One region of the Bacillus sp. Brlt_9 genome, then DNA from elsewhere that is predicted to be linked to it. Evidence: a T-box and tRNA genes for the amino acid it is inferred to sense, from the RefSeq annotation. Region 1 holds a T-box; the other holds one or more tRNA genes.
The links. The T-box of region 1 lies ahead of pheS (phenylalanine--tRNA ligase subunit alpha). A T-box ahead of a tRNA ligase gene usually reads a tRNA of that ligase, here a tRNA-Phe.

Region 1 (11,963 bases):
TTCTTCGTCTGTTAACGTACGTTCTGCATCGAAGTAAGTCATAGAGAATGCAAGTGATTTCTTGCCTTCTTCCATTTTTTCACCTTCGTATAAGTCAAATAGTGTTACGTCTTTCAGAAGTTCTCCACCAGCTTCAGCAATAACTTGCTTCATTTCGCCAGCTTTTGTTTCTTTCGTTACGACAACAGCCATGTCACGTGTCATAGATGGGAAACGTGGAATTGCTGCGTAGTAAGTTTCTTCAGCGTCTGCACCGAATACTTTTACAAGAGATAGTTCGAATACGAATGTATTTTTCACATCTAATTGTTTTTCTGCTTCTGGGTGCAATTGACCGATGAAACCAATTACTTCGCCATCTAATACGATGTCAGCTGTACGACCTGGGTGCATACCTTCACGTTTTGCTGGTGCATATGTGATTTGGTTTGAAACGCCAAGTACGTCGAATAGTCCTTCTAGTACACCTTTCACAACGAAGAAGTCTACTACTTTTTTCTCACCTTGCCATGCATGGTGAAGAGCAAGACCTGTCATAACACCTGCAAGATGTTGTTCTTCTTTCGGAAGTTCTCCTGCTTCTGTCGGTAAGAAGATAGAGCCTACTTCGTATAAAGCAACGCTGTCGTTTTTACGTGCAACGTTGTATGAAACTGCTTCTAACAATTGTGGCACTAGGCTTAAACGAAGTTGGCTGCGCTCTTCACTCATTGGAAGTGCAAGATTTACAGGCGCCTTTTCGTTTGGCTCAACCATATATTGTTTCGCTTTGTCAGCACTTGTTAACGAATACGTGATTGCTTCATATAAACCAGCACCTTCTAAGAAGCGGCGTACTTTACGACGTTTCGTTTGTGCTGATGTTAATTTACCACGAGTCATTGTTCCAGAAGGTAATGTAACTGGAATGTGGTCATAACCGTATAGACGGCCTACTTCTTCTACTAAGTCTTCTGAAATTGTAATATCAGGACGACGTGCTGGTACATTCACATGGAATGTTCCTTCTACTTCTGTGAATGGGAACTTCAAGTTTGTGAACATTGTACCCATTTCACTTGCAGAAATATTTGTACCTAATACACGGTTTACTTTTTCAGCAGTAACAGATACTGTACGCTCTTGTACTTGTAAGTTATCAGCTTCTACTACACCTTCAAGTGCTTCTCCGCCAGCGTATTTCGCCATTAAAGCAGCTGCGTGTTGAATTGCTTCAAACGTACGCGTTGGATCGATTCCTTTTTCGAAACGTGCACTTGATTCACTGCGAAGACCTAAGTCTTTTGATGTACGGCGCACGGTTTGACCTGCAAAGTATGCAGATTCAATTAGAACGTTTACTGTCTCATTTGTAACTTCAGAATCTGCTCCGCCCATTACACCAGCAACAGCTAAAGCTTTTGTTCCGTTTGTAATTACAAGATGGTGATCTTGTAACGTACGCTCTTGATCATCTAACGTTTCAATTTTTTCGCCTTCTTTTGCAAGACGAACAACGATTTCTTTTGAACCTAATTTATCGTAATCGAATGCGTGTAACGGTTGACCGTATTCCATTAAAATGTAGTTTGTAATATCAACTACATTGCTAATTGGACGAATGCCAGCTGCCATAAGGCGCGTTTGCATCCACATTGGTGATGGACCAATTTTTACGTTTTTAACCATTTTTGCAATATATAATGGATTTTCTTCTTTCGCTTCTACACTTACAGAAATGTAATCAGCAGTTTTTTCTGCTGTTTCTTGTAAGTCGATAGCTGGAAGTTTTACTTCGCGGCCGTAAATAGCAGCTACTTCATACGCAACACCTAACATGTTTAAACAATCTGCACGGTTTGGTGTTAAACCAAGCTCAAGTACCTCATCATGTAAGTTTAAAATTTCAAGTGCATCTGCACCAACTTCAGCGTCACTTGGGAAGATGAAGATACCATCTGCGTAGTCTTTCGAAACTAATTTCCCATCAATACCAAGCTCTTGAAGAGCACAAACCATACCGTGAGATGCTTCACCACGTAGTTTTGCTTTTTTAATTTTGAAGTTGCCAGGAAGTACAGCTCCAACTTTTGCAACTGGTACTTTTAAACCTTTTGCAATGTTAGCAGCACCACAAATAATTTGAACTGGTTCTTCTTCACCGATATCGATTAAGCATTTGCTTAATTTATCAGCTTCTGGGTGTTTTTCACATTCTAATACGTGACCAACCACAACACCTTTTACACCTTTATTTAATACTTCAACACCTTCTACTTCAATACCACTTTTCGTGATTTTGTCTGCTAGTTCTTGTGCTGTTACATCTTTAATATCTACATACTCTTGTAACCAACGATATGATACGAACATACTTATCCTCTCCTTCCCTTACGCTCGTTTGAATTGTTGTAAGAAACGTACATCATTTGTATAGAAATGACGAATGTCATCTACGCCGTATTTCAACATTGCGATACGCTCTGCGCCCATACCGAATGCGAAACCTTGATATTCTTTTGAATCATAACCGGCCATTTCAAGTACGTTCGGGTGAACCATACCTGCGCCTAAAATTTCAATCCAGCCAGTTCCTTTACAAGTGCCGCAACCTTTGCCGTGACACATCATACAAGAAATATCCATCTCTACAGATGGCTCTGTGAATGGGAAGAAACTTGGACGAAGACGGATTTCACGATCTTCACCGAACATCTTTTTCACGAATACTTGCAATGTACCTTTTAAGTCACTCATGCGAATGTTTTTATCAATTACAAGACCTTCAATTTGCATGAACTGGTGTGAATGCGTCGCATCATCGTCATCGCGGCGATACACTTTACCAGGACAAATAATTTTAATTGGGCCTTTTTCTTTATTATTTTCCATTGTACGTGCTTGCACAGAAGATGTATGTGTACGTAGTAACGTCTCTTCTGTAATGTAGAATGTATCTTGCATATCACGCGCTGGGTGATCTTTCGGTAAGTTTAATGCTTCGAAGTTGTAGTAGTCTTTTTCTACTTCTGTTCCTTCAGCTACTTCATACCCCATACCGATGAATACATCTTCAATTTGTTCCACAACAGCTGTTAACGGATGGTGACAACCTGTTTCAACAGGACGACCTGGCAGTGTAACATCAATTGTTTCGGTAGCTAACTTCGCTTCAATTACTGCTTTTTCTAAGTTACCAATTTTGTCGTCTAAACGTGTTTGAATCGCTTCACGTACTTCATTTACTAATGCTCCCATACGCGGACGCTCTTCTGCTGATAATTTTCCCATGCCGCGTAAGACTTCTGTAATTGGACCTTTTTTCCCTAAATACGCTACGCGTACGTCGTTTAAACCCTTTAGCTCTTTCGCTTCTTCAATAAGCTCTAACGCTTTTTGCTTTAGCTCTTTTAAACGTGCTTCCATTTGGAACCCTCCTAATTTTAAAAATAAAAAAACCTCGCTCCCAAAAAGGGACGAGGTAAATTCGCGGTACCACCCTAAATTGACAGAACATGTCTGCCCACTCATTAGTTATAACGATCAATTCTGACCGGAACGCCTTTACATATACATGGTCCTGGCGTCAACTCCAGAGGTGAATTCACTTCCGTCTACCATAAGAATGCTTTCAGTCTAAGGCATTCTCTCCCTATATGGCGATTTTGTAAGTTACTCTTCTCTATCAACGTTTTTCGTTATTTAACTTTTAATATAATATACTTCAACTTATTATAAGAAGTTTTTTATTTGTTCGCAACTGGGCTTTGCAAATAATACGTTAAAATCCCTGCTGCAACCGCAACATTTAATGATTCTGCCCCGCCGTAAATCGGAATATACAAGTTTTGATCCGTTTTTGCAAGAATTTCTTGGCTTACGCCGTTTCCTTCATTTCCTACAATTAATGCAAAACTACCAGCTGGTGTTACTTCACCATACGGAACTCCATTTTCAAGTGCTGTTCCATATACAGGAACGTTATGTTCTTTTAGCTTGTCTACCCATTCCTCTAAGTTACCTTTTACAACTGGTAAATGGAAAATAGAACCTTGTGTAGAGCGAAGTACTTTACTATTATATGCATCAACGCATCCTTCTCCAAGCACAACGGCATGAATACCAGCTGCATCAGCTGTACGAATAATTGTCCCTAAGTTACCTGGGTCTTGAAGGCCGTCTAATAAAAGAAACTTCCCATCTGCAAGAGCTACTTCACTCTCGTGTTTCTCACAAACAGCAAATACACCTTGCGTCGTTTCTGTTTCACGAAGTACTTTTACGATTGCTTCAGGTACGATATACATTTCCACATCATTAACTGTCCAATCTTTCGGAAGGTCTGTCTGATCTGAAACGATAAGTTCTGTTACAACTCCTGCTTTTAAAGCTTCCTCGACTAAGTGGAATCCTTCTACAAAAAATAAACCTTTTTTATCGCGCTCTTTTTTCGTCTGCAGCTTTTTCCACTGCTTCACACGCGGATTTTGTACTGAATCAATGTTTTTCATAATATGTATTTCCCTCTCTTCTTGTCTTATCATTATAGCCTATTTTTCATACATATTTACATAAAAAAGAACAAAAACTAACGTCAGTTTCAATTCTGAAGAAGAGGTGAAAATAATGAGTTTTAATTTACGTGGCGCTGTATTAGCAAATGTATCTGGAAATTCACAAGACCAATTACAAGAAACGATTGTCGATGCAATTCAAAGCGGTGAAGAAAAAATGCTTCCAGGTCTTGGTGTTTTATTCGAAGTCATTTGGAAAAACGCTGATGAAAATGAAAAGCACGAAATGTTAGAAACGCTAGAGCAAGGATTAAAAAAATAAGCAATTTGAAAATCACCTTCGCATAAGCCAAGGTGATTTTTTTACGAAAAAAATTTTCCCTTCTCCTAAACATTTCTACTTTACTAACGCTACCCGGATGGAGTACAATGTTCAAAATACATTTAAACCGATCGATTTTCTTATAGACACCATTAGATAAAAAGGAGTGAATGTTTTATGCATCGTATTACGCTTGAACAAATTTTTAAACACCATATTACACAAAAATACGTAAATCGTTCTGGGATGGTCCACGCGATTGCTGTCGCTTACCATGCGTTTCACTTAGCTAAAAAGCATCACGCCTCAGTCGATGCTGCAACAAAAGCCGGTTTCCTTCATGATATCGGACATCATACGTGGTACACAGGCGGCGAATGGGACTATGACTTGTATAAAAAGAATGATATCCATGCAATTAAAGGAGCAGAAAGAGCTCATAAATTGCTTATTAGATTAGGAGAACATCCGAAACTAGCAAAAGAAATTTCTATCGCGATTCTTCTTCATACAGATTCTTTCTTAGTACAGCAAGAAATTGAAAGAACATCTCTTCAAAACATTATTAAATGGGCGGATGAAGCAGATGAAGAACCAGGTGGAGCGCACCATTATCGAACGATTTCTTATGAAAAAGCGCTAAAGGCAATCCAACAGTTAGATCGATTAGTAGAGCGTGAATTGCAAATAGAGCAATCGAAATCGAACAACAAGGCAGAACATAGTTATCAATGAGAAAGAGGCATCACTATAGAGTGATACCTCTTTTATTATTTTATGGAAAATACACCTTTATATGTAATATTTAAATGTTACATATAAAAATAAAATACTTTATAATTAAATATATAAATATAAAGAGGTGATTTTACAAATGCAACCCGCTACACAACTTTCTAATGAACAGAAATACTCTATGTCATGGGGACAATTTATTAGCTCCGTTTTATTCGCTTTTTTCGGAACTGGACTTATTACTGTGTTCCTCGCAATGCCCTTAACAATTTATACAGCAGGTCTTACAGATAAAAAACAAATCGCCCTGTATGAATCTATTGCTAATACTGCAAGTATCGTATTACAACTAGCCGTGTTGTTATTCTTCATTTTTAAATTCGAACCCGCAAAAAAATTACTACTAAAATCATTTAACTTTACAGCACTTAAAGAATGGCGTACATACGTATACTTACTTCTTTTCTTCGCTATAAACATTTTACTCAATTACATCTTGTTAAATTATATGTTCCAAGACGCAACAAAGCAGCAATCTTCCGCATTAAACTTAGATGTTTTTAAGCAATATCAAATATTATTACTTCTCGGTTTCGCTATACTTACACCAATTTTTGAAGAGCTTATTTTCCGTGGCTTTATACTTCGCTTCTTCTCAGAGCGCTTTCCATTTTGGATTGCAGCCATCATAACAAGTTTCTTCTTCGGTATCGCTCATACATACTCACTTGGAGTCATGGTAATTACTTTCTTCATGGGATTATTAATGGCTATTTTATGTAAAAAAACAAAATCCATTATTCCAGCTATGTTATTTCATATTATGAATAATATGTTGGCATTCTTGAGTTAAAAAGAGGTATCATCGCGATACCTTTTTTCACTCTTTTATCACAACTTCAAACTCTTCCATTTGCACAAAACATCAATGTAAAATCATTACTGTCTGTAAATATTAGCTTCAAAATATCATTTTTACTACACTGATGACTTTTTTGTATAAATATTCTATAATCTTTATATATAACTATAAAATAAGCAAGGATAGGTGATTCACTATTATACAAGCCACGCAACTAACTTACCCACAAAAACACCCTATGTCACTCTCACAATTTCTATTTTCACTCGTTTTTGCGATTTGGGGAACAGGATTTCTAGCCGATCTCTTTATAGGTCTTCCTACCGTTATTTATACAGAAGGTTTAACCGATCCAAAACAAATTGCTTTAACAAAATCACTTACTACTTTTGGGAGGCATTTATTTGTATTGTGCATTTTATTAATTTTAATTTATGCATATAAGCCATTAAGAAATTTAATTGTCCCAACACTAAACTTTACAGCATTAAAAAAAGTAAGCACATACATCTATATCATTCTTTTTTATGGACTACATATCATTAACGATATATTTATAATTAATAATATTTTTCCTGATGCGGTAAAAGAGCAGTCATCCGCTTTAGACCTAGAAATGTTAAAACAATACAAACTATTATTGCTAATAGGTGGCGCTATACTTGTACCTATTTTTGAAGAACTTATAGTCCGCGGTATTATTCTTCACTTCCTCCAACAGCGCTTCCCATTTTGGATTGCAGCGTTTGGGTCTAGCTTCCTCTTCGGAATAGGTCATATATACTCAACTGGTGTGATGTTTAGTATGTTCATCATGGGTCTATTTATGGCCATTTTATGTAAAAAAACAAAATCCATTATTCCAGCTATATTACTTCATATTATAAATAATATGTTAGCCTTTTTAGGATAAAGAGAGGTATCATCACGATACCTCTCTTTACTCTTTTATAACAACTTCAAACTCTTCTTCCTTTAGCACTTTTCGATAATCCGTTTTCTTTTCTCCTTCTTCACCAGAAGTTAGGACAGGTGTCAGTATAATTTTCGTTACATTATCCTCTAGTTTTTCAAACCGCCAATAACTATTTTTCGATAGTGTATGTCCTGAAACCGGTTTTAGCTCTTTCCCATCTTGATCTTTTCCGATAAATGTTACATCTAACTTTGTTCCGTTCAACATCTTATAGTTCAACTTCGCGGATATAGGAGAAACTTTTAAATCTTCCACTTCTATTTTTTGACCATTTTCTAATTTAAAATGTTTATGGATTGGGATTGTTTTCGTTTCTGCTTTTAATTTGTCTCCAGATGCTTTAAAAGAAAAGCCCCATTCTCCTTTTATTGATTTTTTACCTTTTAACGGCATAAGTCTTCTATATACAATTTGTATATCTAGTTCCCCATCCAATTCCATTGGATTCATTTGTGAATCTTTCAAATTTGTAGTAGTAAAAAATGTGTATGTATAATCATTTACTTTTTGTTTACCTCCACCACCACTACCATTTAACTCTTTTCCATTTATATAAACATCTGGGTGCGGTAAAAAAATCCCCCCTAGATTAACACTGTTAGATTTAAACGTACTATTAACAATAATCTGCCCTTCATCTATCATCACTTCATCTAACCGTACTTCTACACCGTTATCATAAACTGTTTGTCCTATTGTCGTTTTATATTCTTTTAAAGGTTCCCCTCTACTGTTTACGTAGTCTTCCATTTTACTTCCGATTAACGGTATATCCGCAATCATCCTTCTCATATCTACAGTCATCATCATAATAAATAATGCCGCAGCCGATGTTACAATCGCTACATTCCGTTTCGTATGAGCTTTGTTCTTGTTTATTTTTTTACGAACTCGCTTTTTTATTTTCTGTTTCTCTATATGAGTTAAGTTAACCTCTTCATATTCATTCTCATCCATTTTTATATCATTTAACATTTCATATGGATCTTTCATTTTCTTCACCTCTTTTCTTATTTATTTCATCCGGTTATGTAAAAATAATGACCTTAACTTCTTTCGCCCTCTCGATAGACGATTGTATATAAAAGAAGTTTTCACTCCCATTTTCTCTGCAATATTTTCTACACTATCTTCTTCCACGTAATGCTTCATAAAAATTTCTTTATCGTTCTTCTTTAAATGGTCCAATATATGTTCCATATCATTACTAATTTCATTTTTAGTCGTATCGGTATGCATCGCTATTTCACCTATTTGATCTAACCCTTTTTCATTTACTATTTTCGCATATTTCCTTGCATAATCGATAGATTTGTATTTTGTAATAGCCGCGATCCAATTTTTTAAAGTATTTTTCTCTTCATCATACTTTTCAATATGATTCCAAATCGCTAATAACACATCATCCATACATTCCTCTTGTACATCTTGAAACGAAGCTAAATGCTTCTGAATAATACTTTTTATAAGTCCACCGTACTGGTCGATAATAAAGTATAATGCTTTTTCATTCCTTTTCCTTAGCTGCATTGCAACGTTCTCTTCTGTAATTTTCATATGCACCCTCCTCTCTAACGTTCTCTATATCTATTAATTCGTATCATTACTTCTCATTTCTATCAATTTATACATATTTATTAATAATATCCAAAATAAACCTCATGTAGTAAAATATAACTCATTACATAGAAGGAGATTATATATGTTTAGCTTACTTTGGGTTGTTTATATGCCATTTCTTGTTTTATGCGGATTTTTCGGGGGTATTTTTTTAATTGTTACTAGCATAAAACATCGTAAATTATTTGTTAGTTTACTGGGGCTACTTACCCTATCCTTTGTCACGCTACCTTTTGTTTTTTGGGGCATGGGGGTGAATAGTAATACAATCCTCCCTATTTCAACTACTTTATATTGGATACTATTTTCTTTAACTGGATTATTAGCAGGGATAAGTGGATTACAAGCAAAACTTAAAAGTATACATAATATGGGATTCATTATTTTTACCGCTGGAATATTAGGGGTTATTTTCTGGGTACTCATGTCTGTAGGTGATTCATTTTATATATAACATTTTTTGAAAACCACAAATCAGGGGTAATACAGAAGTGTTCGGAATATTAACTTGAATCATTTTAGCTCTTACTTTCATGTTATGCGAATTCATTGTCGGCGTTTTTTAATTATTGCTAGCATGAAATATCGTAAATTACTTACTATTATAGCTGGTGTAATTAGCATATTACTTATCGTTGTTCCTATCATTTGTATAGGTTCTGGAATAGATTTAGAGGGGATGGTTCCAATTTCGGGAACTTTATATTGGTGTTTCTTCTCTTTAGCTGGACTATTAGCCATTATAAGCGGCAGACAAATATCGAGTATTCGTTCTACGGGAACGATTTTGTTTATAACAGGGCTGTGCTCCGTAACTAGTTATCACCTTTTATATGTAACTGCATAAAAAACAAAAAAGCAGGGAAATTAATTCCCTGCTTTTCTATTTGGTTTGTTGCCTGATGGTAAGAAGAACGATAACACCCAAGCAATCCCTGCGAGTATCGTTGCAATTAAGAAGGCATCGTTAATACCGTTAATTGCAGATAGCTTTGAAATTTGTCCATATAATAGTTGCGTGCTCATCGCATCTCCTGCTTGCGCTGATCCAGCTAAGGCCGCTAAACTTTGCCCCATACCGTGTACTTTATCAACTAATATTGGGTTTGACGTTGTTAACATATTTCCGTAATCTGCTACGTGGGCAGTCGTTTGTTGCGTCATAAGTGTAATTAAAATCGCCGTTCCAATTGAACCAGCTACTTGTCTTGATGTATTTTGCGTTGCTGTACCGTGAGAAATTAATTTCATCGGCAGTGCGTTCATACCAGCTGTCATAATTGGCATCATAATGAATGACATACCAATTGAACGTATAATATAATCCGTCATAATAACGCTATACGGTGTATCCATCGATAATTTTGTAAATTCATATGTCGCATACGTCGTAATTGCCAATCCAATTATTGCTAATGGACGAATGCCATATTTATCGAATAATTTACCCGCTACTGGTCCCATGATTCCCATAATTAATGATCCTGGAAGAAGTAGTAAACCAGATTCAATTGGCGTAAAGCCACGAATATTTTGTAGATATACTGGAAGTAATAGCATACCTCCGAATAATGCCATCGTTACGATTGCGTTAATTACTAAAGTGAAAGTAAATACTGGATATTTAAACACTTGTAAATCAAGCATTTTATTGTCCGTTGTTAACTCTCTCCAAATAAATAACGCTAAACCAATTACACCGATAATAAGTGAAATAATGACTTCTGCACTAGTCCAACTATTATTTCCAGCTTCACTAAATCCATACAATAAGCTTCCTAGTCCAATACTTGAACTAACCACACCAAATATATCTAATTTCGTTTTAGACACTGGCTGAGCTAGTGTAAAGAATTTTAAAGATAGGAACGTAATAATTAAACCAATAATAAACATCGCATAGAACATTAAGTTCCAGCTGTAATTTTCAATCACCCAACCTGTTACAGTTGGTCCGATAGCTGGTGCTAAAATCATCGCTACACCTAGTAATCCCATCGCTGCTCCGCGCTTATGAGGCGGGAATAATGTCATGAAGATATTCATACCAACCGGCATTAAAATACCCGCACCAACCGCTTGAATAACGCGGCCCGTCATCATCATTGTAAAGTTTCCTGAAATAGCACAAATGATAGATCCTACAGTGAAGAATAACATTGCTGCTACGAATAATTTACGATACGTAAATCGCGAAACTAAAAAGGCACTAATCGGTACTAAAATACCATTTACAAGCATGAAACCTGTAATTAACCATTGCGCTGTTGAAGTTGATACATTAAATTCATTCATTAACGGTGGCAATGCGACGTTAATGATTGTTTGGTTTAAAATAGAAACGAACATGCCGAGAATTAATACAGCTACAACTGCTTTTACGTTCACATTCTCTACAGGCGTAGACATTTGCTTTTTCGGCACTTCTTTTTCTTTTTTTACTTCTTCTTGCTTGCCTGTTTCTAACTCAACTACATTAGAAATTTTTGATTCTTGCTCTCGTTCAATTTCTTTCTCTTCTGTTTCTACCTTACTTACTTCTATTTTATTTACGGCTGGGACTTGTTCTTCTCCCACGTTCGTTTTTTTCTTTCGTAAAAGACGATTTACAAGGAAGAAGACGATTATACAAAATAGTGCATATCCTACAATTGCAATTGAGGACATCTCATCTCCCCCTTACTTATGAATACGAACTGACACATTCATTCCAGGAACAATATTTACTGATTTACTATGATCTAAAGAAATTTTAACTGGTACTACTTGTGTTACTTTCGTATAGTTCGCTGTTGCGTTGCTTGATGGTAACATAGAGAATGTGTTCGCTGTTGTTAATCCAACTTGCTCTACTTTTCCTGATAACGTTGTATCTGGGTATGCATCTACATACACATCTACATCTTGACCTTTTTGTACATCGTCAACATCTGTTTCTTCAATGTTTGCTGTTAC
Region 2 (11,963 bases), on a different contig from region 1:
ATATTTTTCTTTTAATTTCCCAATTGAAATAATCGAGATATTCACACGTATTCCCCACCTTACAAACATGTTATCCACATAACTTATCCACATATCCACAAATGTTACCCACATATTGTGTGAGAATCTGTGTTCGATACAACATATGTCGCCTCATTTTGACAAAATTCACATGTTTTTTTCTCTTTTTCTGAGTTATCCACATTGTTGATAACCGGTGCAACTTCACACTCATCCACAATGATATCTAAAGCTAATTCCACATGTTCTAAACAACAAGGTAAATTCATATTCTTCACCTCACTTTTCTACAATAGAAAACAGGAGGTAGGCCCTCCTGTTTTTAATACTTTTGAATGCCTAGTTTAACCGTTGTTGTTGCTCGTTTTGTACCACGATAAAATGTAAGAGTCATTTTATCATTAATTTTTTTATCATATAAGGCCGTACGGAATCCGATAATATCGCGAACCGGTTTTCCATCAACTGCTACAATCACATCGTGTTCTCGTAAACCAGCATCTACACCTGGCGAAGGACTTTTCACATCTAATATGCAAACCCCTTCTGTTACATTAGCTGGTAAATGTAATGTTTTTGACCAATGGTAATTTGGAATCTCATTTAAAGATCTAAGTTCAATTCCAACATATGGTCTTCTTACTTTTCCGTACTTCTCTAATTCATTCATAATAGGAACAGCTCTAGCAACAGGAATAGCTAGTCCAATTCCTTCTACTTCTTTTGCTGCAATTTTCATTGAGTTAATGCCAATTAATTGACCTGCCGCATTTACAAGCGCACCACCACTATTACCTGGATTAATTGCTGCGTCTGTTTGCAATACTTCAACTTGCCAATCATAATGTCCATCTTGATCTAAATCTACAGGGACAATACGTTCATTAGCTGAAATAATACCTTGTGTGACAGTTCCAGAAAATTGTAGCCCAAGCGGGTTTCCAATCGCAATGACCGGTTCTCCTCTACGAACAGTATTAGAGTCACCAATTTCAATTACCTTTTTCACATGCTTTGCATCTATTTGTAGTACAGCCAAATCTGTGACTACATCAGTTCCTAATACTTTTCCTGGGACTTTCTTACCGTCACTTAAACTTACTTCAATACGATTTGCCCCAGCAACAACATGATTATTCGTTACGATATAAGCTTGGCCATCTGCCTTTTTATAAATTACACCCGACCCTGTACCAGCTTCTGAATCTGCCTCTGAAAAATTATCTCGTTGAATATTAATAACGCCAACAACAGCTTCAGACGCACGATCAACAGCATCCACAAAGCTAATTTGTTTAATTCCTTGCGCTTCGGCCATATTACTGCCACTTGCTTCAGCTTGTGGAAGCACGCCTGCATCATTTGCAAATAAAGGAGCTCCAAATGCAAATAACGAAGCTCCTACAATCGTTCCTGCTATGCTAGAAATAACAATACCTTTATGCTTCTTTTTCCTTGCACGTTTCATACGATAATTTTCTTCATCAATAAAGGACATATTTGTTCACCTATCTTCCTGAAAACAACTATATTCACCTTTATTGTTTACTAAAATGAAGAATTATACGTATTGAATTTTTGTCGGCATTTTCGGATCTGTATCGTGAATTTCAAAGGCTTCTCCCACTCCAAATCCTTTTTCCTCTAATACTTGTGACACTGACATACGTGCTAGTTCTTTCATGTTATTATCTAGGCTTAAATGCGCTAAATAAATATGTTTTGTCTCGTCTGTAATGACATCTGCCATCGCTAATGCAGCGTCCTCATTACAAACGTGCCCTACATCACTTAAAATACGTCGCTTAATACTCCATGGATAACGTCCCATACGAAGCATCTCTACGTCATGATTACTTTCAAATACGAAAGCGTTAGCTCCCTTAATAACACCTTTCATACGGTCACTCACGTATCCCGTATCTGTAATAAGAGCTAACTTTCTATTATTGTTGTGAAAAGCATAGAACATCGGCTCTGCGGCGTCATGAGAAACTCCAAATGACTCGACCTCAATATCACCAAATGTTTTCACATCCCCAACTGAGAAAATGAACTTTTGCTCAGTTGGGATATTTCCTATTAAATGTTCCATTGCATTCCATGTCTTCTCATTTGCATAAACAGGTAAATCATATTTACGTGCTAATACACCTAATCCTTTAATATGATCACTATGTTCATGTGTTACAAGAATACCTGATACGTCATTTATATTTAATTCTGCCTGTTTAAATAAAGCCTCTGTTGCTTTACCACTTAAACCTGCATCGACGAGTAATTTCTTTTCATCTGTTCCTACATATAGCATATTCCCTGTACTTCCACTTGCAAGTACGCTAAAATGCAAACCCATTCTTTCTCACTCCAGTATGTTCATCAACCACTTGATTTTCCTTTTCCCCTAATTCCATAACTTGTCCTTCAATTGCATTTACAAAGAAGTCCTGCTTCTGCTCCGTTTTTAAATTCCATGTTGGAGCGAGTACTTGGTTATTAGAAGTAGATGCGGTAAGGGTCGCATAACCAATTTGTGCTTCTTTTACATGTGTATTCCCATGAACTTTATTTTTTAAATACAGATTTTCTAAAGCCGTTTGGGCAGTAATAATTTCTTGCTGTTTCGTTTTTTCACTTTCGCCCATTTCCTTTAAATCCGTTAGCATCGTCTGCGTGTACGACACAAGTTCATTTTTTTCATTTAATTCCACAACAATCATTGCCTGATCGTTATAGAAAATAGGCTTATCTTTATACTTTTGGAAGAAGTAAATTTTAGAGTCTTTCATCGCCCCATACTCATACTTTTGTCCATCCAATACATAGTTCTTCAAAAAATCACTATACTTATCTTTGGATAATGATTTTGTATTCAAAAAGGGCTCTTTCAGCTTACTTTCTATCTTGTACATATTCTGTATATGCGCTGTTTGATTTTTTAAAGACTGTATATCTTCTTCTTTAAATGCCTTGTTTTCCGCCCTAATAAATGACTCTTTTTTCGGTTCTTTAGGGAAATTACCCATAGTAATTTTGTTTGCTTTTAATTCTTGATCTATCTTTGTTTCTGCAATAAGCTCCAATTGATTACTATCTTGCTTTTGAATGAATTGAAAAATGAGAAAGAGGTCCAAAACAAAAAAGGTCACAATAAATATGGTTTTAATCCGATCCCAATCCATTTAGTCCTCCCTCACTCCACTCATATATTTTTTGTTTGCCAGCTTCATCTTCAACAAACTTTACATACCAAATTGGCTGTAGTCGAGCCACTTGTCCATCTAGTGCTAATTTGTATCCAATACCAATGTCTTTAATGAGTCGTTTATCTACAGCGGAATTATTTTCTAGGGATGCTATCACAACATGACCTGACGGAAGGGTAACCTTCTGTTCTATCCCTTTCGTGTTTAAAGATAACAACGACCTTTCATATTCCATTACTTCTTCGGATCCCCATATTTGTCTCAACTCAGCTAATCCATCTGTATTGAATACGGAATATCCATCTTCATGTAAACGGAATACTGTCTGCCCTTTATTCATATAGTCCAAACGATATGAATCCAGACTCCCACTGTGACCATTTACAAAATCAAAGCTTTTTTGCAAAAGCATTAAATTATCTGTCGTTTTCTCACTTGAAACAGAAGAATTTTTATACTTTAGCATATGCTGATCGTTTTCAATCTCCATAGACCTAATACCATCTGTAAATATTTCTTTCGACTTCTCGATAATCGGACTTAAATAACGAGGATCACTAAACAGAGCATTCTTAAATGTATCAACTGCTAAATTAGATGAAATATATGTTATATTATTTAATTCCGTCGTTCCATCTGGTAAAAATATCTTTTTCATATCATTAATTTGATAATCAAAATAAGGTTTTGCCGATACTATAAATTGATTTTGTGCATTTACAATATCTTTTAAATACACACCACTTAATTTTGCTTCATATATTCTAGAGTTATCACCATCAGAAACAAAATTAATTTTAATTTCTTGATCCCTGCTTCTAGAAGGATCAAGAATAATTCGATTAAAGTGTTTAGGCTTATCTATACTTTTTTCTTTCATATTAAACATAGATTTAACTGTATCAAATGGGATGTTGGTAGGGAAAATAAGTTCAATTTTCCCTTCACCATGCACATAAGAAAGGAAGTCAGCCTTAGCAATCGATATTTCTTTGAACTCATGTAATTCCCCTGCTTCCAAAGGTCTATAGATTGATTCTATATCTCCCTCTCTTTTGCTCCCGTAATGATTTTTATCTTTATGCACGATGATGGAAGTAGGGCGGACAACATCAGCGATTTTAGTTTGAGTAGTTCCTTCATTCCCCTGCACAAATTTTGCGTTTTGCATAGATGTGGAATCTGGTACATACGTCCATAAGTTAAAAGTAAGAAATAGACTAATTACAACTAAGTTAATTAAAACGATCGTTTTAACATTTTCCATACTCATTCCCATTCGTCCTCTTCATCCGCTGCCATTGGCAATGTGAAATAAATAGTTGTCCCTTTTCCTTCCTCACTCTTCGCCCAAATCGAGCCACCATGTGCCTCAATCATTTCTTTTGCAATCGCTAATCCAAGTCCTGTACCACCCATTTGTCTCGAACGTGCTTTATCTACACGATAAAAACGCTCAAAGATTTTATCGACGTTTTCTTTCGGAATACCCATTCCTTGGTCACTTACACTAATCTCTAATAATTCACCGCGATCACGTAAACGATATGTTACTGTTCCACCTTCTGGTGAATACTTTAATGCATTCGAAATAATGTTATACAATACTTGCGTAATTTTATCCGTATCCATATCAATAAATCGAGATTTTTTAGAGAAAGATCGTTTGAAACTTACGTTTTGCTCTTTAGACATTTCAAAACGATCAATAATATTATTGAAGAAGTCAGTAAAGTCGACCCATTCTTTCATTAAACGATGTTCTGTACTATCGAGTTTAGATAGTTGCAATAACGCATTTACAAGTCTAATCATTCTTTCTGTTTCTTCTTGTGTAACTGTTAAAAATTGCGGTGCAATATTTGGATCTTGCCACGCACCGTCTGTAAGTGCCTCTAAGTAGCTGCGCATTGTCGTTAATGGTGTTCTTAATTCATGAGAAACGTTTGCCACAAACTCGCGGCGTTCCCTTTCTATACGCTCCTGCTCAGTTACATCATATAATACGGCAATTAAACCATTTGCTTTCCCTGTCTCTTTTTGAATAACAGAGAAACTAGCGCGTAAAATATATGGCTCATTTCTCGTACTAAAATCTAATAAAACAGAATCAGGCTCTTCGTATAAATGATCGAGCGTAAATTCTTCTTGTATTCCCAATACTTCTAAAACAGATTGATCGAGTGCCGTTTCACGCGAAACATTTAGCATCTTTTCCGCAGGATCATTTAATAAAATAATGTCCCCTTTTCGGTCAGTAGCAATTACTCCATCTGTCATATGTGATAATACGGATGACAATTTACGTCTTTCACTTTCCGTTGAAGAACGAGCTTGTTGTAATTTTTTTGATAAATTATTGAAAGATAATGCTAATTGTCCAATTTCATCATGGCTATGCACTTTTACTTTTCTTGAATAGTTTCCTTTTGCCATTTCAATCGCTTGTCTTCGCATATCAGAGATTGGTCTTGTAATCGTTTGAGCTAACAAAATTCCAAGTACAGCTGTTACGAGTAATGCAATAACGGTTCCAGTCGCAAAGATTTGATTAATATCCTTCATCTGCTTATAAACATCTTCCATAGATGCAACAACGTAAATAGCACCAAGTGCATTTTTGTTGTTATCATCCATAATAGGAGTAATCATAACTTGTACACGGTGACCTGTACGACCATCCTTCTCAATTTTCACTTCTGGTTTTTTTTGTACCAATACCCGCTGAACAGCTATATCAGTTGATGTTCTATTTACCTTGTTTTGCTTTGACTCATCTGAAATAGCAAGTAACTTTCTATTCGCATCAAATACACTTACCTCTTGAATATCTTTCTTGCGATCAGAGGCAAATTTTCGAATGGAAGTTTTAATCGTTTCATCTGTTGACTCTGTTTCTGCTTTTGTATAACTTTTTTTAAACTCTTGTTTCAAGTTATACGATAATAAGTTCGTTTGTTGCGTTAAAGAATCTCTAAAGCCTTGTACAAGACTCTTTTCTAACTCTCTTACGAAATATACTCCAATAACTTGCATAGCTATCAATATTAATAGCATATATATGAGTACAAATTTTAAATGAATAGATTGAAAAAAACCGACTTTCTTCATATACTATTCCTGCTCTGGGTCACGCAAGTAATATCCTACTCCACGTCTAGTGACAATTAATGTAGGATGACTTGGATTATCTTCAATTTTTTCACGTAAACGACGCACTGTTACATCCACTGTACGTACATCTCCAAAATAGTCATAACCCCAAACCGTTTGCAATAAATGTTCGCGTGTCATAACTTGTCCTAAATGCTTCGCTAAATAATGTAGTAGCTCAAATTCACGATGTGTAAGTTCAATATTTTCCTCGCGTTTCGTTACACTATACGCATTTGGATTAATAACAATTGGTCCAATAACCATTTCCGTATTTTCTTCTTTTTCTGCCGCACCACCTTGTTGATGGCGACGTAAATTCGCCTTCACGCGAGCAAGTAATTCTCTCGTACTAAATGGCTTCGTTACATAATCATCGGCACCAAGCTCAAGTCCTAATACTTTATCAATTTCAGAGTCCTTCGCTGTAAGCATAATAATCGGCATTTCTGAGCTTTTACGTATTTCACGGCAAACCTCTAAGCCATCCTTACCTGGTAGCATAATATCTAATAAAACCATATCTGGCTGTTCTTCATTTGCTTTTTCAATCGCTTCATCACCATCATGCGCCATTACAATTTCAAAACCTTCTTTTTCTAGGTTGAACTTCAAAATATCCGCAATCGGCTTTTCATCATCAACTACTAAAATTTTCTTTCCCATCATCGTCTATTTCCTCCTTATAAAGTGAAACTTTAATCGTTGGGGGGTTTCATCCCTTACCGATTATTAGCCCTCACCAATTGGGCATTTACAGGCAGTTAATCCTGCACCCGACTTCTTTACCCTCGCTGAATTTTGAGGTAGGATCTTACTGCCCGTTGATCCGGGGTAAAAATATGGTCAATATCCCTAAACACATTGATGTCTACATAGTATGTCCCTATATGACCGCATCTTTTGCTTAAGTACTTTCTCCTCTATTCTCACAGACTCATGTATGATCCACTTTTACACGGAATCCTATACGATCTATAGAAAAACCTCTAGCTTCAACTGCTAGAGGCTCCTCATTCTATTTTAAAATAACTACTCAATTTTGTAAAATTACACAAATAAAAAGGATATTAAGTGGGCCCACTTAATATCCTGAGAGTGGCTCGGGACGGAATCGAACCGCCGACACGAGGATTTTCAGTCCTCTGCTCTACCGACTGAGCTACCGAGCCAAAACTATATATAAAACCACTAATGGTGGTATAAACAAAAGTGGCGGTCCCGACCGGGGTCGAACCGGCGATCTCCTGCGTGACAGGCAGGCATGTTAACCACTACACCACGGGACCAAAAATGAACATAAAAAAAGACATGACCCGTACGGGATTCGAACCCGTGTTACCGCCGTGAAAGGGCGGTGTCTTAACCACTTGACCAACGGGCCACGAAAAATAAAATGGTGAGCCATGAAGGACTCGAACCTTCGACCCTCTGATTAAAAGTCAGATGCTCTACCAACTGAGCTAATGGCTCATACTCACCAACGTCATATTTTCGTGACGACAAGATGTATCATAACATGTTTTCTTTATGTTTTGCAATACCTTTTTTTATTTTTTTATAAAAGATAAGAAAAAACCCATGCGGACATGAGTTTTTTCTCAAAAATATCAATCAAGCTTCGTATACGTTACGAACGATATTTGTTTGGTTACGATCTGGTCCAACTGAGAACATAGATAATTGAATTCCTGTTAATTCAGAAACACGTTCTACGTATTTTCGTGCATTTTCAGGAAGCTCGTCTAATGATCTTACACCAGTAATATCTTCTGTCCAACCTGGAAGCTCTTCGTATACAGGCTCACATTTCGCTAAAATGTTTAAGTTTGCTGGAACTTCATCGATAACTTCGCCATCGCATTTGTAAGCAACACAAATTTTAAGAGTTGGAATACCAGTTAGAACGTCGATAGAGTTTAATGATAGATCTGTTAAACCACTAACACGACGTGCATGTCTTACAACAACGCTATCGAACCAACCTACGCGGCGTGGACGACCAGTTGTCGTTCCATACTCACGACCAACTTCACGAATTTGATGACCAATTTCATCATGAAGCTCAGTAGGGAATGGACCATCACCAACGCGGCTTGTATATGCTTTACATACACCTACAACGCGAGTAACTTTCGCAGGACCAACTCCAGTTCCAACTGTTACACCACCAGCAATCGGGTTAGAAGATGTAACGAACGGGTACGTACCGTGGTCGATATCAAGCATAACACCTTGTGCACCTTCAAATAATACACGGTGATTGTTATCTAATGCATCATTTAATACAACAGACGTATCACATACATATTGCGCGATTTGTTGTCCATACTCGAAGTACTCTTCGAAGATTTCTTCTACACTGAAACCTTCTGTATCGTACATTTTTTCAAATAAGCGATTTTTTTCTACTAAATTGCGCTCAAGCTTCTCTTTAAATGCTTCACGGTCTAAAAGATCAGCCATACGAATACCAATACGAGCAGCTTTATCCATATATGCAGGACCGATACCTTTTTTCGTTGTACCGATTTTGTTATCACCTTTACTCGCTTCTTCTAACTCATCTTGTTTTAGGTGATAAGGTAAAATAACGTGCGCACGGTTACTTACACGTAAATTATCAGTACTTACACCACGATCGTGTAAGTATTTTAATTCTTCAAGTAATGCTTTCGGATCTACTACTAAGCCGTTTCCGATTACACAAATTTTCTCTTTATAGAAAATACCAGATGGAATTAAGTGTAATTTATATTTAACTCCGCCGAAAACAATTGTATGTCCCGCGTTATTTCCACCTTGATATCTTGCAACTACTTCCGCATGCTCAGAAAGAAAATCAGTGATTTTACCTTTTCCTTCGTCGCCCCATTGTGTTCCTACAACTACTACTGAAGACATTATTAAAGCACCTCCGCAATTTTCAAACGATCTATTCAAACAATATAATTGTACCAAAACCGAAAAAGAAGTCAACCAAAAAACGAACATTTTTTTATTAAAAAACATTTTCGTTCGTAACAATTATATTTTTCACATTATGAAAGCCTTATCTTTCCCATAAAAAAAAGAAACACATCTTATTATAAGAAATGTGTTTCTTTTTTATACTAGCTTTATGCAGGCGGCGCATGTCCATCCTCGAATCGACGTTCTAGGTTAACGAACTTATTGAACTCTTTAACGAATGCGAGCTCTACGGAACCTACAGGACCGTTACGCTGCTTTGCAATAATAATTTCAATCGTATTTTTATTTTCCGTTTCTCGGTCATAGTAATCTTCACGATATAAGAAGGCTACGATATCAGCATCCTGCTCGATACTTCCCGATTCACGAATATCAGACATCATCGGACGTTTATCTTGACGAGATTCTACACCACGAGATAACTGCGACAAGGCAATAACAGGCACTTGCAATTCACGTGCAATCCCTTTTAGTGTACGAGAAATCTCAGATACTTCCTGCTGACGGTTCTCTCCTGATTTCCCACTTCCTTGAATAAGCTGTAAGTAGTCAATCAAGATCATACCAAGACCCTGTTCTTGTTTTAATCTACGACATTTCGCTCGAATCTCATTTACTTTAATCCCTGGTGTATCATCAATATAGATACCAGCATTAGAAAGGCTACCCATTGCCATCGTTAATTTCGCCCAATCATCAGAAGTTAATGATCCGGTACGAAGTCTTTGTGCATCGATATTCCCTTCTGCACAAAGCATACGCATAACTAGCTGATCAGCACCCATCTCTAGACTAAAAATCGCGACATTTTCATCCGTTTTCGTCGCTACGTTTTGTGCGATATTTAATGAAAATGCCGTTTTCCCTACCGATGGACGTGCTGCCACGATAATTAAATCATTTCGCTGGAACCCTGCCGTCATTTTATCTAATTCAGTAAACCCGGTTGGTATCCCGGTAACTTCACCTTTTTGATTATGCAAAAGTTCGATTTTATCATAAGCATCTACAAGAACGTCTTTAATATTTTGGAATGCCTTTGCATTGGTTTGATGTGATACTTCTAATATTTTTTTCTCAGCCTCATTTAATAGGCCATCCACATCGTCTTCTCTCTCATATCCATCAGACACAATATGAGTCGCTGTTCGAATTAAACGACGTAACAACGCTTTTTCAGCGATGATTCGTGCATAATACTCTACGTTAGCAGCGGTCGGAACAACTTCTGCTAATTCTGCTAAGTAAGAAACTCCACCAACTTCTTCTAATAACCCTTGATCAGCCATCGCTGACGTCATCATTACTAAGTCGATTGGCTCCCCCTTATCAGACAATCCAAGCATGACTTCAAAAATCTTTTGATGTTTCGTTCGATAAAATGAGTCAGGTACCAATAGTTCCGATGCTGACGTTAACGCATCCTGATCAATCAATATAGCACCTAAGACTGCCTGCTCAGCTTCTATATTATGCGGAGGGGTACGATCAGCCATTACATCACTCATACGCAATCCTCCTTGCTTAACTTATTTTTATTGTTCACTAACATGAACTTTTACTGTTGCTGTTACTTGCGGATGCAATTTCACAGTAACATTTGTATAGCCTAGTGCACGAATTGCATCATCCATTTCAAATTTACGCTTATCAAGTTTAATCTTGTGTGATTTTTGCATCGCATCTACGATTTGTTTACTTGTGATTGAACCGAATAGACGGCCACCTTCTCCAGATTTAGCCTTTAATTCTACAGTTAGTTTCTCTAACGTTTCTTTTAATTGTTTTGCACTTTCAAGCTCTGCTGCTGCATCTTTTTCTTCTTTACGCTTTTGAGCTTCTAAAGTTTTCATACTGCTATTTGTCGCTTCAGCAGCTAATCCTTGTTTTAGTAAGAAGTTATTTGCATAGCCATCTGGTACGTTTTTTACTTCTCCTTTTTTACCTTTACCTTTTACGTCTTTTAGAAAAATTACTTTCATGATTGTGTGCCTCCCTGTAAATATTCATCAATAACAAATCGAAGCTTCTCCTCAGCTTCATCTACTGTAACATTTTTCATTTGTGTGGCTGCATTCGTTAAATGCCCACCACCGCCTAAATTTTCCATAATTAGCTGCACATTCACTTCACCTAAAGATCTGCCGCTAATTCCAATGAAATTCTCACCACGTTTTGCAATAACAAATGACGCAATAATTCCTGTCATTGTTAATAATGTATCCGCTGATTGTGCAATAAGCACTTGATCGTAGTAATCATCACTATCAACTTTTGCAATCGCAATTCCATTTGTATAAATGTACGCATTTTTAATAGCTTTTGCAACCCGTAAATACTGATCCATATCTTCTTTTAACAGCTCTTGTACAAGTACAGTATCTGCACCGTGTGAGCGTAAATAAGAAGCGGCATCAAACGTACGAGCACCTGTCCGGAATGTAAAGCTTTTCGTATCAACAATAATACCTGCTAACAACGCTGTCGCTTCTAACATTGTCATTTTTAAATTTTTCGGTTGGTATTCAAGTAATTCTGTAACAAGTTCTGCCGTGGAAGAAGCATATGGCTCCATGTAAACAAGCAATGGATCTTCAATAAAATCTTCTC

Region 2: it has a tRNA-Phe gene. The T-box ahead of pheS (phenylalanine--tRNA ligase subunit alpha) is inferred to sense a tRNA for this amino acid. The anticodon was not compared.

Annotation. Positions count from the first base shown of each region.
Region 1 covers NZ_JAYJLO010000002.1:291,583-303,545, reverse strand. Annotated here, with positions in the region: gene pheT (phenylalanine--tRNA ligase subunit beta) at 1-2,352, opposite strand, end outside; gene pheS (phenylalanine--tRNA ligase subunit alpha) at 2,371-3,405, opposite strand; T-box leader at 3,449-3,677, opposite strand; gene VF726_RS07800 (TrmH family RNA methyltransferase) at 3,726-4,523, opposite strand; gene sspI (small acid-soluble spore protein SspI) at 4,606-4,815, shown strand; gene VF726_RS07790 (HD domain-containing protein) at 4,993-5,550, shown strand; gene VF726_RS07785 (lysostaphin resistance A-like protein) at 5,690-6,403, shown strand; gene VF726_RS07780 (CPBP family intramembrane glutamic endopeptidase) at 6,651-7,325, shown strand; gene VF726_RS07775 (DUF4179 domain-containing protein) at 7,353-8,381, opposite strand; gene VF726_RS07770 (sigma-70 family RNA polymerase sigma factor) at 8,403-8,945, opposite strand; gene VF726_RS07765 (DNA-binding protein) at 9,091-9,462, shown strand; partial or broken gene VF726_RS07760 (ammonia permease) at 9,542-9,855, shown strand; gene VF726_RS07755 (DHA2 family efflux MFS transporter permease subunit) at 9,876-11,675, opposite strand; gene VF726_RS07750 (HlyD family secretion protein) at 11,688-11,963, opposite strand, start outside.
Region 2 covers NZ_JAYJLO010000018.1:25,660-37,622, reverse strand. Annotated here, with positions in the region: gene rlmH (23S rRNA (pseudouridine(1915)-N(3))-methyltransferase RlmH) at 1-45, opposite strand, end outside; gene VF726_RS30335 (CxxH/CxxC protein) at 105-290, opposite strand; gene VF726_RS30330 (S1C family serine protease) at 344-1,519, opposite strand; gene VF726_RS30325 (MBL fold metallo-hydrolase) at 1,583-2,377, opposite strand; gene VF726_RS30320 (two-component system regulatory protein YycI) at 2,361-3,203, opposite strand; gene VF726_RS30315 (YycH family regulatory protein) at 3,184-4,500, opposite strand; gene walK (cell wall metabolism sensor histidine kinase WalK) at 4,497-6,338, opposite strand; gene walR (cell wall metabolism DNA-binding response regulator WalR) at 6,342-7,049, opposite strand; tRNA gene VF726_RS30300 (tRNA-Phe) at 7,480-7,552, opposite strand; tRNA gene VF726_RS30295 (tRNA-Asp) at 7,594-7,669, opposite strand; tRNA gene VF726_RS30290 (tRNA-Glu) at 7,693-7,764, opposite strand; tRNA gene VF726_RS30285 (tRNA-Lys) at 7,778-7,853, opposite strand; gene VF726_RS30280 (adenylosuccinate synthase) at 7,995-9,284, opposite strand; gene dnaB (replicative DNA helicase) at 9,500-10,861, opposite strand; gene rplI (50S ribosomal protein L9) at 10,889-11,335, opposite strand; gene VF726_RS30265 (DHH family phosphoesterase) at 11,332-11,963, opposite strand, start outside.